DNA from 3 places in the Bifidobacterium sp. UTBIF-68 genome. Region 2 is predicted to be linked to each of the others. Evidence: riboswitches for the same ligand, from Rfam matches in the RefSeq annotation. Region 2 holds a riboswitch; each other region holds the start of a gene.

The links. Region 2 has a riboswitch for thiamine pyrophosphate ahead of thiS (sulfur carrier protein ThiS). Riboswitches for the same ligand answer to the same signal wherever they lie in the genome.
Region 1: linked by a shared signal. The riboswitch ahead of BW14_RS06480 (solute carrier family 23 protein) and the one ahead of thiS (sulfur carrier protein ThiS) in region 2 are both predicted to bind thiamine pyrophosphate.
Region 3: linked by a shared signal. The riboswitch ahead of BW14_RS10905 (hydroxyethylthiazole kinase) and the one ahead of thiS (sulfur carrier protein ThiS) in region 2 are both predicted to bind thiamine pyrophosphate.

The regions. Positions count from the first base shown of each region.
Region 1 is NZ_JFAN01000020.1:16,983-23,813, forward strand. Features, by position in the region: gene BW14_RS06470 (acyl-CoA reductase) at 213-1,781, opposite strand; gene BW14_RS06475 (CoF synthetase) at 1,765-2,907, opposite strand; partial or broken gene BW14_RS06480 (solute carrier family 23 protein) at 3,102-4,457, opposite strand; TPP riboswitch at 4,506-4,602, opposite strand; gene BW14_RS06485 (DUF4143 domain-containing protein) at 4,843-5,322, shown strand; gene BW14_RS06490 (bacterial Ig-like domain-containing protein) at 5,531-6,831, opposite strand, start outside.
Region 2 is NZ_JFAN01000042.1:9,636-16,466, forward strand. Features, by position in the region: gene thiF (thiazole biosynthesis adenylyltransferase ThiF) at 7-816, opposite strand; gene BW14_RS10695 (thiazole synthase) at 1,001-1,870, opposite strand; gene thiS (sulfur carrier protein ThiS) at 1,953-2,147, opposite strand; TPP riboswitch at 2,333-2,434, opposite strand; gene argH (argininosuccinate lyase) at 2,513-3,994, opposite strand; gene BW14_RS10710 (DEAD/DEAH box helicase family protein) at 4,110-5,873, opposite strand; gene BW14_RS10715 (hypothetical protein) at 5,935-6,222, shown strand; gene BW14_RS10720 (hypothetical protein) at 6,215-6,442, shown strand; gene BW14_RS10725 (DUF4160 domain-containing protein) at 6,435-6,713, shown strand.
Region 3 is NZ_JFAN01000043.1:14,828-21,658, forward strand. Features, by position in the region: gene thiC (phosphomethylpyrimidine synthase ThiC) at 1-2,078, opposite strand, end outside; gene BW14_RS10905 (hydroxyethylthiazole kinase) at 2,271-3,206, opposite strand; TPP riboswitch at 3,198-3,303, opposite strand; gene BW14_RS10910 (HAMP domain-containing sensor histidine kinase) at 3,311-4,771, opposite strand; gene BW14_RS10915 (response regulator transcription factor) at 4,768-5,466, opposite strand; gene BW14_RS10920 (hypothetical protein) at 5,545-6,315, opposite strand; gene BW14_RS10925 (peptidoglycan-binding protein) at 6,490-6,831, shown strand, end outside.

The DNA.
Region 1 (6,831 bases), on a different contig from region 2:
CGTTGCCTACACACAGCTCCGCTGTCTGCTTCACGGCAACGGTCCTGCAATCACGGACGCGCTACGCGCAGCAACCAGCTGGCTCGCCTGTCGGCTCGCACGTTGCCTACAGACAGCTCCGCTGTCTGCTTCACGGCAACGTCCTGACAAGGGGAGCCGGAAACACAACTATCGAACTGCTACTGCTGCCGCCATCGCCGTGCTATTCCGTGCTATTCCATGTCGAGATCGAACGAATCGCTGTACGTATCGCTGCCGCGCTCGATATCCACGGCTCGCAGCAGATCGATGAGATTGAAGCCGCCGTCGTGATGCCAGCCGGATTTCGCCCGATCCATCTCCCCCAATGGGCAGACGCGATCGACGCCCACCTGCGCCAGCGCATCGGCAAGACCGAACAGTCGGCTGGAATCCACGGCCACCCCGCAGCTTTGCAGCCATCCCCGGCAATTGGCCAGCTGTCCGACGGCATCCATCAGATCAGGTACCGCCACCACGTTGATGGTCCGGTTCAGCGGGGACATCAACGACGTAAGCGTCTCGGCGGCACCCAGCCCCGTCTCGGCAGCCGCAGCCAAGCCAGCGCCCGCAACGCCCGCATCAGACTCAAGTTCGCGATACAGCACCGTCCATGCCGTGCCGTCCCTACTGGCTATCACCGCATCCGAACCGCCCATCAGCGCCTGCATCTCAGTATCGGTGCGCGCCCGCTGGATGGCCATGTTCTCAGCGTCGCTTAGCACCGCACGCGGGTATTTGCACTGCTGACCCTCCAGCTCACCGCCCAGCAGCTGGGCGACTTCGCGCGGGGCAAGCGCTCCACCGGTCTCGACGAATATGGTCTGCGGGGCCAGACAGCTCTGTTGGTCGTAGGTGGCGATATCTATGGCCGCGCGATGCACGGTGTCGGCATACGTATCCGGCCGCAGCGCCTCGCGCCCGATGAACGCCAGACCGATCTTAGCCCCGTACCCCAGGCAGGGCTTGGCGCCCGCGACCTTACCGGCGATCAGCTTGGTGGTGGTCGACGAGCCGTAGACGATGACGGCGTCGGCGGCGTCGATGGCGGGGTCCTCCAGCTCCTGCGAGCCGCCCTTCCACGGCACCACGGCGATGGCGTCGGCCAGTTCCGGGTCGATCATAGCGATGCTGCGTGCGAAGAATGCGGGCATCACCGGTTCCGAGAACGAGGATTTGCCGAGGATCGCGCCTTTGACCAGCAGGGTCATGACCATGCTCCACACCGGGATGCCCGGCACGTTGCTGGAGAACACCTGATACGTGAGGCGCGGGCCGACATACCGGGAATAGCCGCCCGCCTTGTTGGGCCGGAATCCGTCGAGCATGGCCGGCTGTCCGATTTCGGCGTCGAGGAACCGCAGCAGTTCGCGGCGACGGAACTGTCGCATGTACCGTTTCAGTTCGATGCGCACCATGTCGGGCTGGTAGCCGGTGATCGCGGGGATGAGAAGCTCGGCCTGACGCCGCAGCTTGAAATCGGGATCGGTCCACAGCTCGGCGGCGCGCGCAAGCACGTCGAGGATGTCGTTGACGCTCATCGCGGCCAATCGGCGGGCGCGCACCTCGGTCAGCCGCCGTGCGAGGGCGGTGATGGCCGGCCCGTTGAGCACGGGATAGCGCAACTGCCGCGCGCCTTGCGCCGTGGCGACGTCATAGGTCGCGTACTCCGCAGGCTCCACGCCCGAAGGCAGATGGAAGACATCGATGGTGGCCGTCGAGGATGCCGGAAATCCGCCCATAGCCTCACCCACGGTTGGCACTGATGACCTCGTCCACCGCAATCGAGCATCCGCGGGCCTCGGCACCCTTCGCCCTGCCCTGCAGCAGGAATCCGTCCGGTGTGCGATGGCCCAGGTCCTCGGTCAGGATGCCGATGCAGGAGTTCCAGTTGGCCAGGTCGTAGTGGGCGATTACGCCGGTCTCGCCATCCTTGACGGGCGTCAGCGTGTTCGGATCCAGGAACACCGTGCGCACCCATGACGGGTTCGCCTTGAGATAATTGCTGGTGCCGTCCGTGTACCAGGACAGGATGTTCTGGTCGTAGATCTGGGAGCTGAGCTCGGTCATGCCGTACATGTTGACGCAGTGGTGGCGCGGCACGCCCAACGTCTGCTCCAGTTCGGCGAGCATCTGGTCTTCGGTGATGTCGCGCTTGGTGCTCTTGAATCCGCCGGTGTCGAACAGGCGGCTGTCGGCGGCCAAGGCGAACGTCAGATTGCGCTCGTGCAGGTAGTCGAGCAGATACAGGTAGGACGACGAAACGCCCATCAGCATGACCGGCTCCTGATCGGCCACCGCGCGGTTCAGGAAGTCGATGATGCCGTCGAACTTGAGCCCGTGCTCGTCGAAGTAGATGCCGCTGCCCTCGCTGCCGCATTGTTCCACGGCCTTGGTGAGGTAGCGGGAGAGCGACGAGTTCTGGTTCATGTCCCACGCGGGGGAGATCACGGCGATGCGGATGCGTTCGCGGTCCGGCATGATGAAATGGCGGAACGGCACGATCATCGACTCATCCCACACCTCCAGGTCCGGGTGGAAGTTGCGGCCGCGCATCGCACCGCCGTGCGTGGTGCCGCTGGTCATAAACACCGCTTCGCACTGGTCGGTGGGGATGGTGGACAGGGTGAGGTGCTTGAATCCGTCCACTGGCATCGGCGGAATCTCCCGCCAGCCGCGCAGCGAGGCGGGCGTGATGCGCTTGGCCGCGCAATACCGGCGATACGGCAGGTCATAGGTGTACTGGTATGTGAACACGTCGCGGGCCAAGGCGTCGAACGCCTCGTCCGGCGCCTGTTCGCAGCCATAGGTGTGGATGAAATCGAGAATCTCCTGTTTGATACGGCCCGCGTCGGCCTTCACATCGGTCCCGCCAGTCATTGCAGTCATTGATCTGCTCCCCTCCGATTCCGCTGAGTATTCCGAATCCTGATATGCATTATTGTTCGCTGAACTCAGTCCCGCTTGGCGACGTTCGAGTTATCCACAACATTTGTGGATGGCGCGGCTACAGTAGCATTCGCTACGTTCACAGTGGCCTTAGCACCGTTCGCAGCAGCACTCGCAACGTCCGCAGTGGCATTCGCTACGCTCCCAGAAGCATCCGCACCGTTCGCAGCAGCCTCCGCTACGTTCGTTGCCGGTTCAGCGGCATCCGGCGTGCGATGCCGAGCCACCAGATCCGGCAGCGCCACGAACAGCGCGTTGAGGATGATCGCGCAGAATACGCCGACCATGATGTTGTTGCCGAAGAACACGCTCGCGCCACCGGTCAGCCCGGCGAGCGCCTTCGGCAGCGCGATGCCGAGCAGCAGGGACATGCCGATCACCATCTGACGGCGTTCGTCGTCGGCGACCTTGCGCAGCGTGCGGATGCCCGTCACAATCAGGCTGGCGGCAGCGGGCAGGAAGATGCCGCCGACGACAGCCGAGGGAATCACAGACAGCAGGGCGCCGGCCTTCGGCACGAAGCCGAGGATCAGTAGTAGCACTGCGGCGATGACCACAGGCGTGCGCGTGCGCAGCTTGCCTTCACCGGTCAGGTTCAGCAGACCCACGTTCTGCGGGTACGCGGTGGTCGTGAAGCCGCCGATGAGCGAGGAGATGGCGGAACCGGCCGCCTCGCCGGCCAGACCGTAGCGCACCTGCTTGCGCTCAAGCGGGGTGCCCTGAATCTCGGAAGCCGCCTGATACACGCCCAGCGCCTCCATCACGGCGACCATGTAGGCGATGAAGAACGGTACGAAGATCTTCCAATCGAACGTAAACGGACCGTAAGGCAGGAAGGTCGGCAGACCAAGCCAGCCCTTTGATGCGACGGGGGAGAAGTCCACCATGCCCAGCGCGGCGGCGACCACAGTACCCACCACGAGCGCGATCAGGAAGGAGAACGATTTGAGCAATCCCTTGCCGAGCAGGGACAGCACCAGCACGATCGCCGTGGTCAGGATGGACACGGTGAGGATGCGGGGGTCGGCGAACGTCTTGTCGCCGGGAGCGCCGCCGAGGAACTCGCTCAGCGTGAACCCGGACAGGGATACGCCCACCATGAAGATGACCACACCCGAGATCAGCGGGGAGAACAGGAACCGCATCCGTTCGATGACGCCGGTCAGGCACAGTACCAGGAATACCAGCGAGGCGATGAGGATGGACGAGCTGGCCGCGCCCAGCATGCCGGCGGTGCCGGCCGCGATCATCAGGGCGTCGAATGCGGCGGACGGGCCCTGCACCACGGGCAGACGCACCAGTCGGGTGGCCTGGATCAGCGTGACCAGACCGGAGACGATGAAGATGGCGTTGATCATGTTCGACGACAACGCGATCGGCAGGCCGATGGCGCCCGCCACGAACACCGGGTCGAGCCAGACGTTGGAGACGAACACATGCTGGAAGCCCAGCAGGACGTTTTGGGCGGTCAGTTCCTTGCGTATTGACACTCTCTTGCTTCCTCCCTCAATGCGCACGCGGCTCTCGAGTCGAACGGAAGCGTCCAACCGTCGTAGTCCCTACGCGAGTATGAGCTCACAGGTTCGAAGGGTTCGGCGAATGCCGTCTCAGCCAGAGGCGCCCCTTACGAATCGGTTTCGAGGTCACCGTAGCAAACACAGCGGCTGTGAGTCAAGGAAATTCCCGCGCCGGGCCAGATTGACGGGTTTGTCATGTCGATTGACGGGGTTGCCACCTCGGCTGACGGAAGTGTAACGAATTCTGTTACAAATCCGTCAGCCAAACAAGGAAACGAAAACGGTCCAAATAAGGAAATAAAATCAGTCCAAATAAGGAAACGAAATCGGTCCAAATAAGGAAATGGAGCCTTTCGGGATGTCATCGAAGCCCGCATGGAATCCAAATCTTCGTTCGAAAACCGCCATTCGATCGGCGGATACGCGGCATTTCGTCGATCCGTCCATCGCTGCGGCTGCCCTTGGTGTGAATCCTCAGGGCATTTTACGTGACTTGGAGACCTTCGGCCTACTGTTTGAAGGAATGTGCATCCGCGATCTTCGCGTCTATGCGGACGCATTGGGCGGACAGGTGTTCCACTATCGTGACAAGACCGGTTTGGAATGCGATGCCGTGGTCCATTTGCGTGACGGACGGTATGGTCTCATCGAGGTCAAACTCGGAGGAGACAAACTAACCAACGAGGGTGCCTCGAACCTGTTGAAGCTGGCCGGAAGACTGGATACCTCCAAGATGTCCGAGCCCAGCTTCCTCATGGTGCTCACCGGTACCGGAGCCTACAGCTTCACGCGTCCGGACGGAGTAATCGTCGCGCCCATCACCACATTGCGGCCATGACACGCCGCACCGGCGCCAACGGCACACGCGCATCAGCCAGATGACACGACGAGGCCGCCGTCCCTGAAGGAAAGGGACGGCGGCCTCATACATAGCACCTGCAATATGGTGCCGTACGGCACCGAGCCGGTCGGCTGTCAGCCGTACGTTTGCCGGGAACACTCGGTAGTCGATTATCGATAATCGACTGCCGAGTGCTGACTACCGGCTACCGGCGACTGCGGCGCACGGCGGCCAGCGCGATGCCCGCCACTGCCAGCAGCAGCATCGCGACAGCCACGCCGGCGACAGCGGAACCGGTATTCACCAGATTGCCGTCACCCTTGCCGTCCGACTTGTTGTTGTTCTTGTCGGACTGGTTCTGGTTGCCTTGGTTCTGGCTGCCATTGCCACCCTGGTTGCCCTGGTTGCCGTTGCCGCCATTGTCGGAACCGGCATCCTTCGCCTTGACCTTCACGGTGAAGGTGGCGGGCTTGAGATCCTTGCCCGCGTCCTTGCCGGTGTAGGTCACGGTCACCGTCACAGCGTCCGCAGCCTTGGAGGAATCGAAGCCGGTGAGCAGGTACTCGTCGGAGCCCAGCACACGGGTCTCACCATCGGACAGCTTGGCGGTCACTTCGAGGCCGGAGGCGTCGAACTTGTCGCCGACCGTGTACTCGGTCTTCGCGGGCTGCTTGGTCACGGCGATCTCATCGACCGTCGTCTCGGCAGGAGGCGTGACCGGCTTGTCCTTGACCGTCAGCTCGAAAGCGGCGGTCTTGGTGGCATCGTCCTTCAGCGCAACGGTCACGGTGACCTTGCCCGCAGCCGCGAACGGCTTGGACAGATCGACCACAACACCGGAGGCGTCCACGGCGGACAGGGTGTAGTCGCCTGCGGCAACCTCATCCGAGGTGTTGTCGGACATCAGCTTCTTGACCGTCAGACCCTTGTCCGAGAACGTCTCACCGACCGTGTACTCGACGTCGTCCGGACCGCTCACCTCAATGCCGGTCACAGTCGGCTGCGAGGGCTCGGGCTCGCCCTTGGCAGTCACCGCAGTGCCGTCGAAGATGGCGGTGTAGTCGCCCTTGGCATTGTTCGAGGTGGCGAAGATGCCCACGTCGAGCTTGTCGGCCGCATCCTCACCGAGAGTGGCAGTGCCGAGGCTCTTCCACTCGGCGGAGCCGGCGAGCTTGTAGAAGCCTTCCAGCTCGGTGGCGGAGTTACGCACCAGCTTGAACGACACCGGAGTGTCGATGGAGCTGGCGGCTTCGGCCACCTTGTCGAGTTCCTTGTCGATGAATCCGTTGTTGTTCGAATCCGTCTGGAAGAACGCACCCTTGGTGCTGGCGATCAGCAGCGCGTAGCCGTGGGCCTTGCCCTGGCCGGCCGCGCTCAGATCGTTGCGCACGATGATGCCCGCACGCGGGTCCTCGTTGCTGCCGGGCTGGGAGGAGGTGATGGTCGTCTCGATCGAGTCGCCCACACCGAGCTTGGCCGGCTGGTAGATGGTGGACAGGTTGTCCT
Region 2 (6,831 bases):
TGCGGTTCAGATGGCGCATGCCGGCTGGACGTAGTTGGCCGGATCGAGCGTGGTGATGGTCGGATGGTCGCCGCATACCGGGCAATCCGGCACATGCGAGGGCAGCAGCACACGGCGGATGTTCATCGTCAGTGCATCGACGGTGAGCATGCGGCCCACCAGCGGCTCCCCCACGCCGACGATGAGTTTGGCGGCTTCGGTGGCTTCAAGGCTGCCGACCACGCCGACCACCGCGCCCAGCACACCGGCCTCCTTACAGGTCGGAATCTCACCCGCTGCGGGCATGTCGCGGAAAATGCAACGATAGCAAGGGCCTTCGCCTGGCACGACATCCATCACCTGACCGGCGAATCCGACCACGCCGGCGTGAATGAACGGCTTGCCGGACAGCACACAGGCGTCGTTGATGAGGAATTTCGCCGCGAAATTGTCCGTGGCGTCAATCACCAGATCATATGGGTCAATCAGCGATGCGATGTTGCTGGCGTCAACCAGTTCCTGATGGGTTTCAACCGTTACTTCCGGGTTGAGCTCACGGATGGCGGCTGCCGCCGACTCCACTTTGGGGGTGCCGACTGCGGCAGTGGTGTGGATGATCTGACGCTGGAGATTGCTCAGATCGACCACATCACCGTCCACGAGTCCGAGGCGTCCCACGCCTGCAGCCGCCAGATATAGGGCTGCTGGCGAGCCGAGTCCGCCCGCGCCGATGATGAGCACGCTGGCGGCAAGCAGCCTCTTCTGCCCCTTGACGCCCACACCCTTCAAAATGAGGTGACGAGAGTATCGTTCGAGCTGTTCGTCAGATAATGCCATGTTTTCTCCATAATCCTGACTCCCTCAAGCGAGGAAGCCCACACCTCGCCCCCAAGCGAGAGAAACTGCGACGCCAGGCCCCCGCTCGATTCCCCTCACTTGAGGGAACCGCGACGCCAGGCCCCTCACTCGGCTCCCCTCCTCTGGGGGGAGCCGGACGGACCGAAGGGAGTCATTCCCGATATCAGTGCAGATACCCCGTAGTCGGGCTGGACGGCACGGCCTGTCCTTCGGTCACCTTGCCGAGACCGGACAGGTAGGCTGCACGGCCGGCGTTGATGGCGTTCTTGAACGCCTCGGCCATCAGAGGGATGTTGCCCGCCGAGGCCACTGCGGTGTACGCCATGACGGCGTCCGCGCCCATCTCCATCGCGTCGCACGCCTGACTCGGACGACCGATGCCGGCGTCGATGATCACCGGCACATTGGCGTTGGCAATGATGATCTCGATGAAATCGCGCATACGCAGTCCCATATTGGAGCCGATGAGCGAACCGAGCGGCATGACCGCGGCAGCACCGGCCTCCTCGAGCTGGCGTGCGGCGATGGGGTCCGGGAACATGTACGGCATGACGACGAACCCTTCCTTGGCCAGCATTTCGGTGGCGCGAATGGTTTCGGCGTTGTCCGGCAGCAGGTATTTGGTCTCATGCTCGATTTCGACTTTGACGAAATCGGTGTGGCACACCTCGCGGGCGAGGCGCGCGATGCGCACGGCCTCCTCGGCGTTGCGCGCACCGGAGGTGTTCGGCAGCAATGTGATGCCTTCGGGGATGTAGTCGAGCACACTGTTCTCGGTGGTCTGGGCACGGCGCAATGCCATGGTGACGATCTGCGTGCCGGCGTGCTCGACGGTGGCCTTGATGAGGTTCAGGTCGTAACGGCCGGAGCCCAGAATGAACCGGGACTCGAATTCATGGCCGCCGAGATTGAGCGGTTTGTCTTCGACCGGCAGCATCGGCGCTGCGGTGCCGACCGGATTGACGACCTTGGGCTGCGGCGGCAACGGCGTAGCTTCGACGGATGCTTCGGTGACCGGATTGATATTGCTCATGATGTTCCCTTCATTGGATTGATGATGTTTCCGGCTCTCCCTGTCAGTGGAGGCCAATGGAGCCGACGGGTGAAGCGCGAAGTCAGCCACCCTGCACGAACTGCACGATCTCCATGACGCATTGGTCGTCGAGCATGGTTTCGGCGCGTTTCTCGCGTGGGATAATCTCGCCATTGAGTTCGATGGCCACACGCTCGGCGCGGAATCCATGCGTTTCGAGATAGTCGGCCACACTGACCGGCTGCTCGAGCTTGACCTGCTCTCCGTTGACCTGCATTGCGGTCCCCTTTCCGAATACTAAAAAAGGGTGCACGAAACGAACCGTACCGTAAGTGGTGCGCCCATTCATGAACCCTGTCATGCGACCGCCAGCCTGCTTTCGGCGCATTGGCTACGCCAACAGACAGCCTGTACGGCTTAGTTGTGTTCACGGAAACTGAAGACTGCTGCGGGCAACTTGGCAAACCGCTCAACAACGATTCCTTACGGCGGCATGACCCGCGTCAAGTTCCCCGGTCGAAGCTGGCGCTTCCTCTCAGCCTTTCGGCTCCCGTTCGTTACAGTTGCCCAGTGTAGAGGCCCTCTGTGACATATGAACAAATGAAAAAGCTCCCCTCTCGCGCGAGGGGAGCCGTATGGCACTCAGAACGTGCCGGGCACCTTGTAGGCGGAGCCGTCCGACGTGGAGGCCGGGAAGAGCTTGAGCTCCTCGACCTGCGCCTTGGCATCGGCAATCTGCTCGCGCACTCGACCGTAGGCGGTGCCTCCCTTGCCATTGCGGGAGTCCACAGAACCGTGGCTGGAGAGCACCTGACGCACGCCCGGGGCCTTATCGGCAGGCAGGAATGCGGCGAAGGTGTCGATGAAGTCCTCGTCGGTCAGGTCCCAGAGCTCCTGGCCGCGGCCTTCGGCGATCTTGACGCATGCGCCGGAGAGCTCGTGGGCATGGCGGAACGGCACGCCGTTCTTGACCAGCCATTCGGCGATGTCGGTGGCCAGTGCGAAGCCGGTGGGAGCCTCGGCTTCAAGACGGTCGGCGTCAAAGCGCATGGTGCGAACCATACCGGTGAAGGCGGGCAGCAGCACCTCCAGCGTGTCGACCTGATCGAACACGGCTTCCTTGTCTTCCTGCAGGTCGCGCGCGTATGCGGTCGGCAGGCCCTTCAACGTGGCCAGCAGACCGGTGAGATCGCCGATGAGACGGCCGGACTTGCCGCGGGCCAGCTCGGCGATGTCCGGGTTCTTCTTCTGCGGCATGATGGAGGAGCCTGTGGAATAGGCGTCATCGAGGCGCACGAACGCGAATTCCTGCGTGTTCCAGATGATGATCTCCTCAGAGAGACGGGAGATGTCCACGCCGGTCATGGCGGCGACGAACGCGAATTCGGCCACGAGGTCGCGCGCGGCGGTGCCGTCGATGGAGTTGTCGGTCACGCGGGAGAAGCCGAGCTCGCGGGCTACGGCCTCCGGGTCGAGGCCGAGCGTGTTGCCGGCGAGCGCGCCGGAGCCGTACGGGGAGGCGTTGATGCGCTTGTCCCAGTCGATGAGGCGCTGCACGTCGCGGATGAGAGGCCAGGCGTGGGCCATGAGCTGGTGGGCCAGCAGCACCGGCTGGGCGTGCTGCATGTGGGTGCGTCCGGGCATCACGGTACGGCCGGCCTTTTCGCTCTGTTCGATGAGCGCGTTGACGAGGTCGAGCAGGAGCCCTGCGATCACGCGGGAGTGGCGGCGCAACCACATGCGGATCAGGCAGGCAATCTGATCGTTGCGTGAGCGTCCGGCGCGAAGCTTGCCGCCGAGCTCGTCACCGGCGATGTCGATCAGGCCGCGTTCGAGCGCGGTGGCCTCGTCCTCATCGTCTTCGATGGGTGCGAAGGAGCCGTCGTCCACCCGGCGCTGCAGGGTGTCGAGCGCATCTTCCATGCGCTGAAGCTCGTCAGCGGTCAGAAGTCCGGCGCGGCCGAGCGCGCGGGCGTGGGCTCGCGAGCCGGCGATGTCATCGTCCGCGAGGCGCCAGTCGAACTGGGTGGACTTGGACAGGAGGGCCAGCTCGGGCGAGGGGCCGGAGGTGAAGCGGCCGCCCCACAGGGCGAGGTGTTCGGACTGCTGGTTGGATTCGGTCATGCGTTACTCCTTCGCGTTCCTGCGCGTCATGTGATATCCCGGGGGGGAATGCGCGTGCGTGCACGATGGCGCACTTCACATGCATTCATATGGTTTGCGACTGTCTGTCAGAGTATCAGCGTTGGGCTACATCACGCGGCGTATCGTCCGATTCCTCCTCGCCTTTCGCAATTCGCATCTTTTCAAGCGTTTCATCGACATCGAATCCACCTCCCAACACGAAACGCCTCAGCAGGTTTCGCACTGTCCGATTCGCTTTGGGCTGTGGAATAATCACACCCATCCATACTTCTAGCGTGGATTTCGATAACTTTTTGTCGATGGAGTCATACAAGGCATCAAGCCGTCCGAATTCGTTGATGTTCGCCTCAGTGATGAACTGGCCTATGAACTCCTCTACGAGAGAGCGCCGCACTCCGAAGTAGCCCACGAGCTTGTCTATCTGTCCGTCCTTCTCACGCCGCGCATAACGGGTGATGTAGCCACGCAATGTCATGCCGTCCTCGACGGTCACATCACCACGTTCCACGTCACGCAAGAACAGTTCCGCGAGTCGTTGTTCATCGGCCGAGAGCGTCGCGAACGAGCGGTGCAATTCCGTCGTCACCTTGGTCAATTCAGCGCTTTCTTCGCGCAACGCTTTGAGCCATTTGGTGAAGTTGGCATTCATGTAATCCGTGTCTATCAGCCCGGTATCGATGGCGGTCAGATACCCGTCCAGCTCATACGGAGCTTCGTCGTCATCCTTGCCGTCACCCGGCGCGTTGTCTCCTTCCGACTTGTCACCGAAGAGCTCCTTGTATCGTTGCGCCAGTATCAGATATGTGCGTTGGTCAAGCTCCGGGCGCACGTTCACTGAGTCGCCATTCTCATCCGTGAACTCGAATGATTCTTTGTTCCAGTCGAATCCTTGTACTTTCGCCGCTTCCAGGAATTGATTGAGCTCCACAAATTCCTTGGCGAACTTGCGCTTGGATTCCACCGACTCGGGCAGCTGCCGCAGGTCCGATTGCCCTGAATCGTTGAACGCGCTCAGAATCTCCCGGTAACGCGCATCCATGGAGTCCACATTCTGCGGCAGTTTTTGTACAAGCAGATCGAGTGGACGGTCACCGGAATAAAGCTTGACCGCGCGCGCGATGTTGTCGCGCATGGTATGGGGCTTGCGATAGTAACGAATCATTCCAAAGGGCTTGTCCGGTCCGAACAGACGGTTGGTGCGGCTGAACGCCTGAATAATGCTTTCGTTTTCAATTACCTTATCGAGATACAGCGTGTTCACCCATTTCGAGTCGAAGCCGGTAAATCCGAAGTACAGAGCGTTCGGGAAGGATCGCCGGATGTCCTGCAACATATCGCCAAAGGTGGAGCGATGACATTCATCAACGATGAAGACGATGCGCTTGCTTGCCATATTGTCCAATTCGGCTTGGGTAACGCCGCCTTCGCCAAGCTTGATGTTGCTCATTTTCTGGATTGAGGTGACGATAAGCGTGTCCTTTGGATCCGCGCTGGCAAGACGATGTCGCAGCACGCCGGTGTTCTCGGTGCCCTGCACATCATCCTCATTGTCCGCAAAACTGCGGTATTCCTTCAGTGATTGTGTCCCCAGTTCAATGCGATCCATAAGGAACACGACCTTGTCGGCATTCTTGGAATCGGCGATGAGCTGTGCCGATTTGAAACTGGTCATGGTCTTCCCGGAACCGGTGGTATGCCATACGTATCCACCGGGGCGACCGGGCAAGGCCGGCCGTTGTTCCCAATCGCATTTGCGTACCCGGTCGGAGATGGCATTGGCGGCGATGTACTGGTAGCTGCGAAGCACCTTCAGGCACAAGCCCGGAGTTTCATCACAATCTATAATGGCTATCAGCACAACATTGCATTACGTGCATTGACACGCCAAGGATGCCATATCAAGGAAGGAGCAGCGAACCGTGACGATCACAACGCCGAATGACACCGCATACCTAAGCGCGGAGAATGGATTCACCGTGTTTCAATACGGCAAACTGCGTATACGGTTCCGAGCCCCATACTCCTTAGAACGATACACTGATGTCAAACAGTGGGATAACGGCTATCTCGTGGTAGACGCCCAATACAAGCAAAACACTGTTCCAGAAGAGGAATACATCGATCTGGAGCCGATACTCAACGACTTGTACATCAATGCCAATTCGTTCATGCAACCCATAAAGAAAGTGAAAATCGCTCATGACTGACATCAGGGCAATAGCCGATTCGGCTGGAATGATCATCAATGGCTACGCATTCACTCCTGTCGATAACGGCCATGTAAGAGTATTGAACCTTAACGTTCCCACATCAGCAGCCGTGCTCAATAGCGACGGCAGCCTGCTCGAAACCAGCATGGACGATATGGAGATCGGCATTGTCCAAGAGTACTACCGTGCCAATAAGGAGTTCTTGGATCATGCCTAAATACTTCCAATTCATGGTTGCCGGCTATTACCTCTACTTCACTTCCTTCTGCGTGATTGAATGCATGCATGTCCATGCCAGTGATACCAAATTGACTGAAACCGGCTCAGCGAAGTTCTTTGTCAAACCAAATGGCGATACGACATTAGAACGACAGGGACGACTCACAGCCAAAGAAGTCGGCATCATCCAAAAATTCATCAAAAAGAACTATCGCGAGATGTATCTCAAATGGAAGGAGTACAGCACCGAGGACTTTTACGAGTCATGATTCCACCCTCCCTGTGCTTCTGAGCTTTGAAGCGGCCAGTATTGTCAGCGTTATTGTCAGTGTTACTGACAATAACATCATCAGATGCGTTTATCTGCTCATTTATCTGCTCATCATG
Region 3 (6,831 bases), on a different contig from region 2:
ATGCGCACGGTGTCGAACGGGATGTGGCCCGGTCCCTCGATCATCACCTGAACGTCCTTGTCCCACGCGCGCTGGGTGAGCTCGCCCAGCGTCATGAGTTCAGCGATCTGCGCGGCGTCGTTCGCGTCCGCGAGCGAGCCGGGGCGCAGGCCGTCGCCGAGGGAGAACGCCACGTCGTACTTGGCGAAGATGTCGCACAGCTCGTCGAAGTGGGTGTACAGGAAGCTCTCCTGATGATGCTGTAGGCACCATTCGGCCATGATCGAGCCGCCGCGCGAAACGATGCCGGTCACGCGGTTGGCGGTCAGCGGCACGAAGCGCAGTAGCACACCGGCATGGATGGTCATATAGTCCACGCCCTGCTCGCACTGCTCGATGACGGTGTCGCGGAACAGCTCCCAGCTGAGCTTGGAGGCATCGTCCTCGACCTTCTCGAGGGCCTGGTACATCGGCACGGTGCCGATCGGCACGGGGGAGTTGCGAAGGATCCACTCGCGGGTGGTGTGGATGTCGTTGCCGGTGGAGAGGTCCATCACGGTGTCGGCGCCCCACTTGGTGGCCCAGGTGAGCTTCTCCACCTCCTCGTCGATGGACGAGGTGACGGCCGAGTTGCCCATGTTGGCGTTGAGCTTGGTGAGGAAGGCGGATCCGATGATCATCGGCTCGGCTTCCGGGTGGTTGATGTTGCATGGCATGACCGCACGGCCGGCCGCCAGCTCGGAACGCACGAGCTCCACATTGCAGTTCTCGCGCTCGGCCACATACTTCATTTCAGGGGTTATGATGCCGTGGCGGGCATACCACATCTGGGTCACCGGGTGGTCCTTGGCGCGCATCGGCTGGTGCGTGCGGCCACGCCATTCCTTCGTGGCGCGGCCACGCTTGATGGCGCGCTTGCCGTCGTCCTCGAGGTTGCGGCGGCGGCCCTCGTATTCCTCGACGTCGCCGCGGTCCTTGATCCAGTCGAGGCGCAGGGGCTTCAGGCCCTCCTTCGGGTCGCACTTGGGGCCTTCGGTGTTGTAGTCGATGAACGGCGGGTTCGGGCCAACGCCGGGGGTGTCGGACAGCTTGATCTCGGTGTACGGCACCTCGAGGTCGTAAGAGCCGAACTGGTTTTCGAAATGCACCGGCTTGGTCTTGCGGATGTGCGCCTTGTCGCGCTGCTTGGAGCCGCGGGCGGCGATGTCCACGCGCTGCTGCTTGGCGAGCTTCTGCGCGGCCTTGGCCTCCTTGGCGTTGGTGAACTTCTTCTCGGTGGCCTCGGCACCTGCCGGGGCGGTGCCCTCCTGCGCGGCCTGCGTGTCGGCGGCCGGGGTGTGAGTCACGATGCGCTTGGCGTAGCCGTGCCTCTTCTCGCCGCGCACGGCCTTCCAACCCTCGACCATCGCGCGGGTGGCGGCCTCCGGGTCATCGGCGCCGGCGATGGCGGAGACGGCGAACCAGCCGGCGGCCTTGGTACCCGCCAGCATGGCCATGTCGGCCGCGGTCACACCGCCACCCACGACCACTGGGAAGTCGCAGGCCGCGCAGATGGTGTTGATCTGCTTGTCGTCAAGCGTCTTGCCGGAACCGTCGTTGCCGCCGACCGAAGCCTCGGGCTTGGTCTTGGAGACGTGCAGCGGGCCGGCGCCGATGTAGTCGATGCAGCCATCGGGCAGCTCGTTGATGAGCTTGACGAGGCTTTCGGTCTCGGCGGAAAGACCCACGATCGCCTCGTCGCCGAGCAGGGCGCGGGCCTCGCGCGGCTCCATGTCGGTCTGGCCGATGTGCACGCCGTCCACCTTGATGCCCTTGCGGCGGGCCTGCCAGACCACATCAGCGCGGTCGTCGATTACGAAGGCCACGGAGTCGGACTTGTTGTTGTCCTCGATGATCTGCGCGATGTCCTGGGCCATGGCGGTCAGTTCTGAGGCGTCCGCCTTCTTGGCGCGCAGTTGGATGAAGGTCGCGCCGCCGCGCAGGGCCTGATCGACCACGTCGGTGAGCGGGCGGCCCTTGCAATCCTCAGGGCCGACTACGAAGTACGCGGACAGGTCGAACGAGTCGCGCATGGAGGCGTATGGGTATTCGTTGTTCATTTGGTGTTCCTTGGTGTTGGGTTAATTAAGGAAGTCTTGTTGTGTATCCGGGGAAGAATGGCGTTTCTCGGCTCCCTCTGATGAGGAAGTCTTGGGCGTTCCGCGATCTCACGTTTCTCGGCTCCCTCTGATGAGGGAGCTGTCTCGCGTAGCGAGACTGAGGGAGAGACAATAGGTACGAGACCACACGGTTCATTGCGCCACAATCGCCGATGCCGCCACCTGCTCGGGCGTGAGATTCCACAGCGCATCCAGCAGATGCACTTGGAACGAGCCCGGTCCGTCGGCCTTGGCCTCGGCGATCTCGCCAGCACGGTTGTACAGCAGGGTTGCCGCAAGGGCTGCGGTCAACGGCTCGGCGACGGCCAGATACGTGGCGGTCACACCGCCCAACGAGCAGCCGGCGCCGGTGATCTTGGACATCAGCGCGCTGCCTCCCGGCAAGCGGTAGACATGCTCGCCGTCGGTCACGAGGTCCACCGCGCCCGAGACGGCCACGGCCGCCTTGCCGGCGGGAGCCGAGGCGGCGAGGAACCGGGCCAGTCGCTTCGCCGGTTCGACGGCGGCGTCCACCTCATCCACCGATTCGACGCCGGCGGGACGGGTTTCCGGATTGTTGCCGTTGGCCTGATTCAGCCCCCACATGTCGGCCAGCGCGATGATTTCGGAGGCGTTGCCGCGCACGATGGTCGGCGGCGTGGCGCGGAAGGCGCGCAGGATTTCGGTGCGCGTCCGTCCGATGCCCGCCGCCACCGGGTCCAGTACCCACGGGTGGGCGGACTTGTGGAAGGCGCGCGCGATCTGCGGCAGCGCATCAGCATAGAAGGGCAGCAACGTGCCCACGTTGATGTAATCGGCACCGGAGATGGAGGCCGTGTCGATGACATCGTCCGGCAGGAAGCTCATGGCCGCCGTGCCGCCGGCTGCGAGCTGCGCGTTGGCCACCAGATTGATGGTCACGAAGTTCGTGAACGACTGCGCCAGCGGCGTCTTGGCCTTCACATCCCGTACTGCCTGCGCGATGTCGTGGCGCAGCGAGGCGAACTCGTCGTCATGGTCGTGTACATGTGCATCATTTACTACACCATGTGCGCCGGTGCAACATGATGGGTGCGAATCATCGCTCATATCACTGCTCCCTACGATGGTCTTAACCAACAGGTTCTAAGGGTCAGGCCGTGGCCATTCTCAACCCGTGTCGCCACGGGTTCCCCTGCATTACGTTGCCGACGTTATGCCCCAACATGGGCATATTTGTTACAAAATCGCACAGAAACGGCGAATCTGCCCGCTTCGGGTCTAGCGAGTCGCAGCTCGGCATGGTATAAATCTGCGATTTCCTTGACGATGGACAGGCCCAATCCGTTGCCAGGACGGTTCTCCAACCGTGAGGCCGCGCCCCGGTGGAAGGGGACGAGCAAGTCGTTCAAGTCGTTGGAATCGGAGAGCCGGCCGGCATCGGGGAAATCACCGGGGTCACCGGATTCGCCGGAATCATGCGCGGCATTGTCGCCGGTGATCCCATCGCTGACGGTCGTATCGCCGATGGTCTCGCCATCGGCACCCGTTTCCGTGCTGTTCTCCACCAACAGCTCCGCGTAGCCGTCCCCCGTGCTGCCGTCCGCAGTATCGCCACTCACCGTGCCGTCGTCCACTACGCCGCCCACCGTACGCACGATGACGGTGATGTCCCCACATTCCACGTTATGCACCACCGCATTGCGCACGAGATTGCCGACCAGCAGCGTGAGCATCGTCTCGTCCGCCCGCACCCGCACCGACCGGTCGATGTCGGTGCGCACATTCAATCCACGAGCCTCGATCGCATCCCACGAGACGTCCAGCGCGTGTTCCGCCGCATCCCCGAGCGACGTCTCCGGCGGCTCCGCGTCGCCGTGATGCAACGCCATGTTCTGCACGCGCGACAGCGCCAACAGCCCCTCCACCAGATCAGCGGCGTTCCGGTCGGCGTCGAGTGCGCGCCGCACCGCGGGCGCCACATCATCGGGGAATCGGCCCTGACTCAGCGGCGCGTCCAGACTGGTCTCGATCACCGCGATCGGCGTGCGCAGCTCGTGCGACGCGTTCGCGATGAACTGCCGTTGCGTGGCCGCCGCGCGCTCGATACGTTCCAGCATGGTGTTCACGTCCCCGGCCAAATCGGTAACTTCATCGGACCCCGCCAACGTCACGCGCCCACCCGGTTCGGCAGGGTCGAGCCGCTGCATCTGCGCCCCCAGCGACGAGATGCGTCCGGCCAGCCGCCGCGAGATGAGCCACGCCATGATCATGGCCAGTATGGCGAACGCGGCGAACAGCGCCAGCGAGAACCACATGGCGCTCTGCATCAGGGGCTTGCGCATGTCCGCATCGCTGATCTCCATGATCGAGCCGGGCGTCATCGGCCCGCAGCCTACCGCGTGATCGGTGTAATAGCAGCCGGTGGTCGATACATAGAGCTCGCCGTTCTCGGGTGCAGGCAGCGTGGAGCCTTGTGCCACCTGATACAGCCGGTAGGATGACCGGTCGTAGATGCGGCTGAAGAACATGGCCTGCAACGCCAGCGCGATTCCTAGGAACACCGCTACCAGCAGACCGATGGCCAGCGCGATCTTGCCTCGGAAGGTGCGGGGAACCAACCGCATACGCAGGCGGTGGCGCTCGCGATGCTCGTGACCGTGATGTTCGCTCATGGCAGCCGGTACCCTTTCCCGCGGGCCGATTCGATGGCCCCGCGTCCGCCGGCGTGTTCGATTTTCTGCCGCAGCGTGTAGATGACGGTTTTCGCTGCGCCCGTGCTGGCCGAGCCGTCCGGCCAGACGGCGGCGATGAGCTCGTCGAGACCGACCCATCCGCCGTCCGCCTCGTCCAGATGCCACAGCACCGCGAATTCCTTGGCCGTCAGGTTCAGCGGGGTCTCATGCCAGTACGCGAGCCGACGTTCGCAATCGATCATGAGCGGGGAGGGTCCGGTTCCGGAGTCCGGACCGGGGCCGCCGCCGAAAGGCCCGCGATGGCGCGAATCGTGCCGCAGCAACGCGCGGATGCGGGCCGACAGCTCCCGGAAGGCGAACGGCTTGGCCAGATAGTCGTCCGCGCCGAGGTCCAGCCCCTCCACGCGGTCCTCGAGGCTGCCGGAGGCGGTGACCATGAGCACGCTCACGTCGATGCCCATCGAACGGATCGTCGTCATCACCGTGTCGCCGGACATGACGGGCAGATCGCGGTCGAGCAGCACCACGTCGATGTCCTCCCGGTGCGCGGCGAGCAACTCCAGCGCCTCGACGCCGGTCCCTGCCGTCCAAGTGCGGTACCCCTCATGCCGCAGCGCGTCGTCGAGCGAGGCGACCATGCCAGTGTTGTCCTCGACGATCAGTATCCCCGCCATCTCCCGCAGCCTCACGATCCGGTCATTCCCCGTGCCGGTTTCCCGCACTGATTGCCCCGATTGCCGATATGCCGACCTCTACCAGATGTACTCCACGGGGTCGTCGGTGCTGCTTGACGACCAGCCCTGCGCCGCCTTGCAGCCGCGCACGCGCGAGTCGTTGAAGTCGTAGCCGAGCTTGTCCTTTGCGTCTGTAAAGCCCTCAGTCTGGAGCAGGGTCTGCCCGTCATTGAAGTCTTTGACCGTATAGCTCGCGGGCACCACACCCTCGCGTTTCATGCAGTCGACGACCGCCTCCTCCACATTCGCATAGAGATTCGGGTTGCCCTGCTGTTGCCCGTACAGCCGCTGCACGTGATCGAATCGCAGATAGCAATCGGCGTAGGCGTCCTTCCAGGCCTCCTCCTGCGCGTCGGTGCCAGGCATGTGGCTCATGATGTCCATCATGCCGTTCGGGAACCGTTCGAGCTTCGGCTCCTTGAATCCGCGGTCGATCATACAGGTCTTGTAGTCCGACCAGACCTTCTCATACGCGGCGGTGGAGACTCGCCCCTCCTTCTTGGCCTGCTCGAGGATGGGACGCTCGTAGTCGTCCACGTACGGATCGTTGAGCACCTCGTCGATGTATGCGGGCAGTGAACTTGCCAGACGTCCGTTCTCGTCCGCCTCATACAAGGTGGACGCCGGGCCCTGCTGTGCGGACGTATCACCGGTTCCGGCGGCGTTCGACGTCCCTGGCTTCCCGTCGCCGGAGATTCCCGGGACCGCGCATCCCGCGAGTCCCAAGGCCAGCGCCATCGTCAGCATCACGGTCGCGGCGATGCGCGGCCTTCCGTTCAACCATGCCATCGAAACCCCCTTGTTTGCGGGCGATTCGCGCCCCGCCAATCCAATCCGTATGTCCCATTCTAGGAAGCCGGTGTCTGACTTTCGCCTGACTTTGCGAGCATGCCGGTGGGACCATGGCAGTACCCGAAATGGCAGAGACGACGGGCGGGACGGCGAACCGGAAGGGGCTTCATCATGGCGAGACAAACGAGCCGAAACGACGGTGGCGGCAGTGGACTTGGCGGCGGCAGGCGGCGTGGGCGCGTCTCTGTCACTTGGCTGCTGCTAGCGGTCATCCTGACCGCGGCAATCAGCGTGGGAGCCTGCGCGTTCCTGCTGCCCGACCGGCATCCGGCGGTGCTGGCCCGCGCCGGCGAGATCACCAGCGCGCCCGTCGCCGCCCAGCAGTACGACGCGAAACGGCAGATCACCGTGGTTCCCACGGTATCCGCGCCGCGCAAGGTGCTCATCAACACCTCCGGCACGGTGACCGCTGACTATTCCGCCGGGGGCTTGCATTCCGGTGCGGCTGCGCTG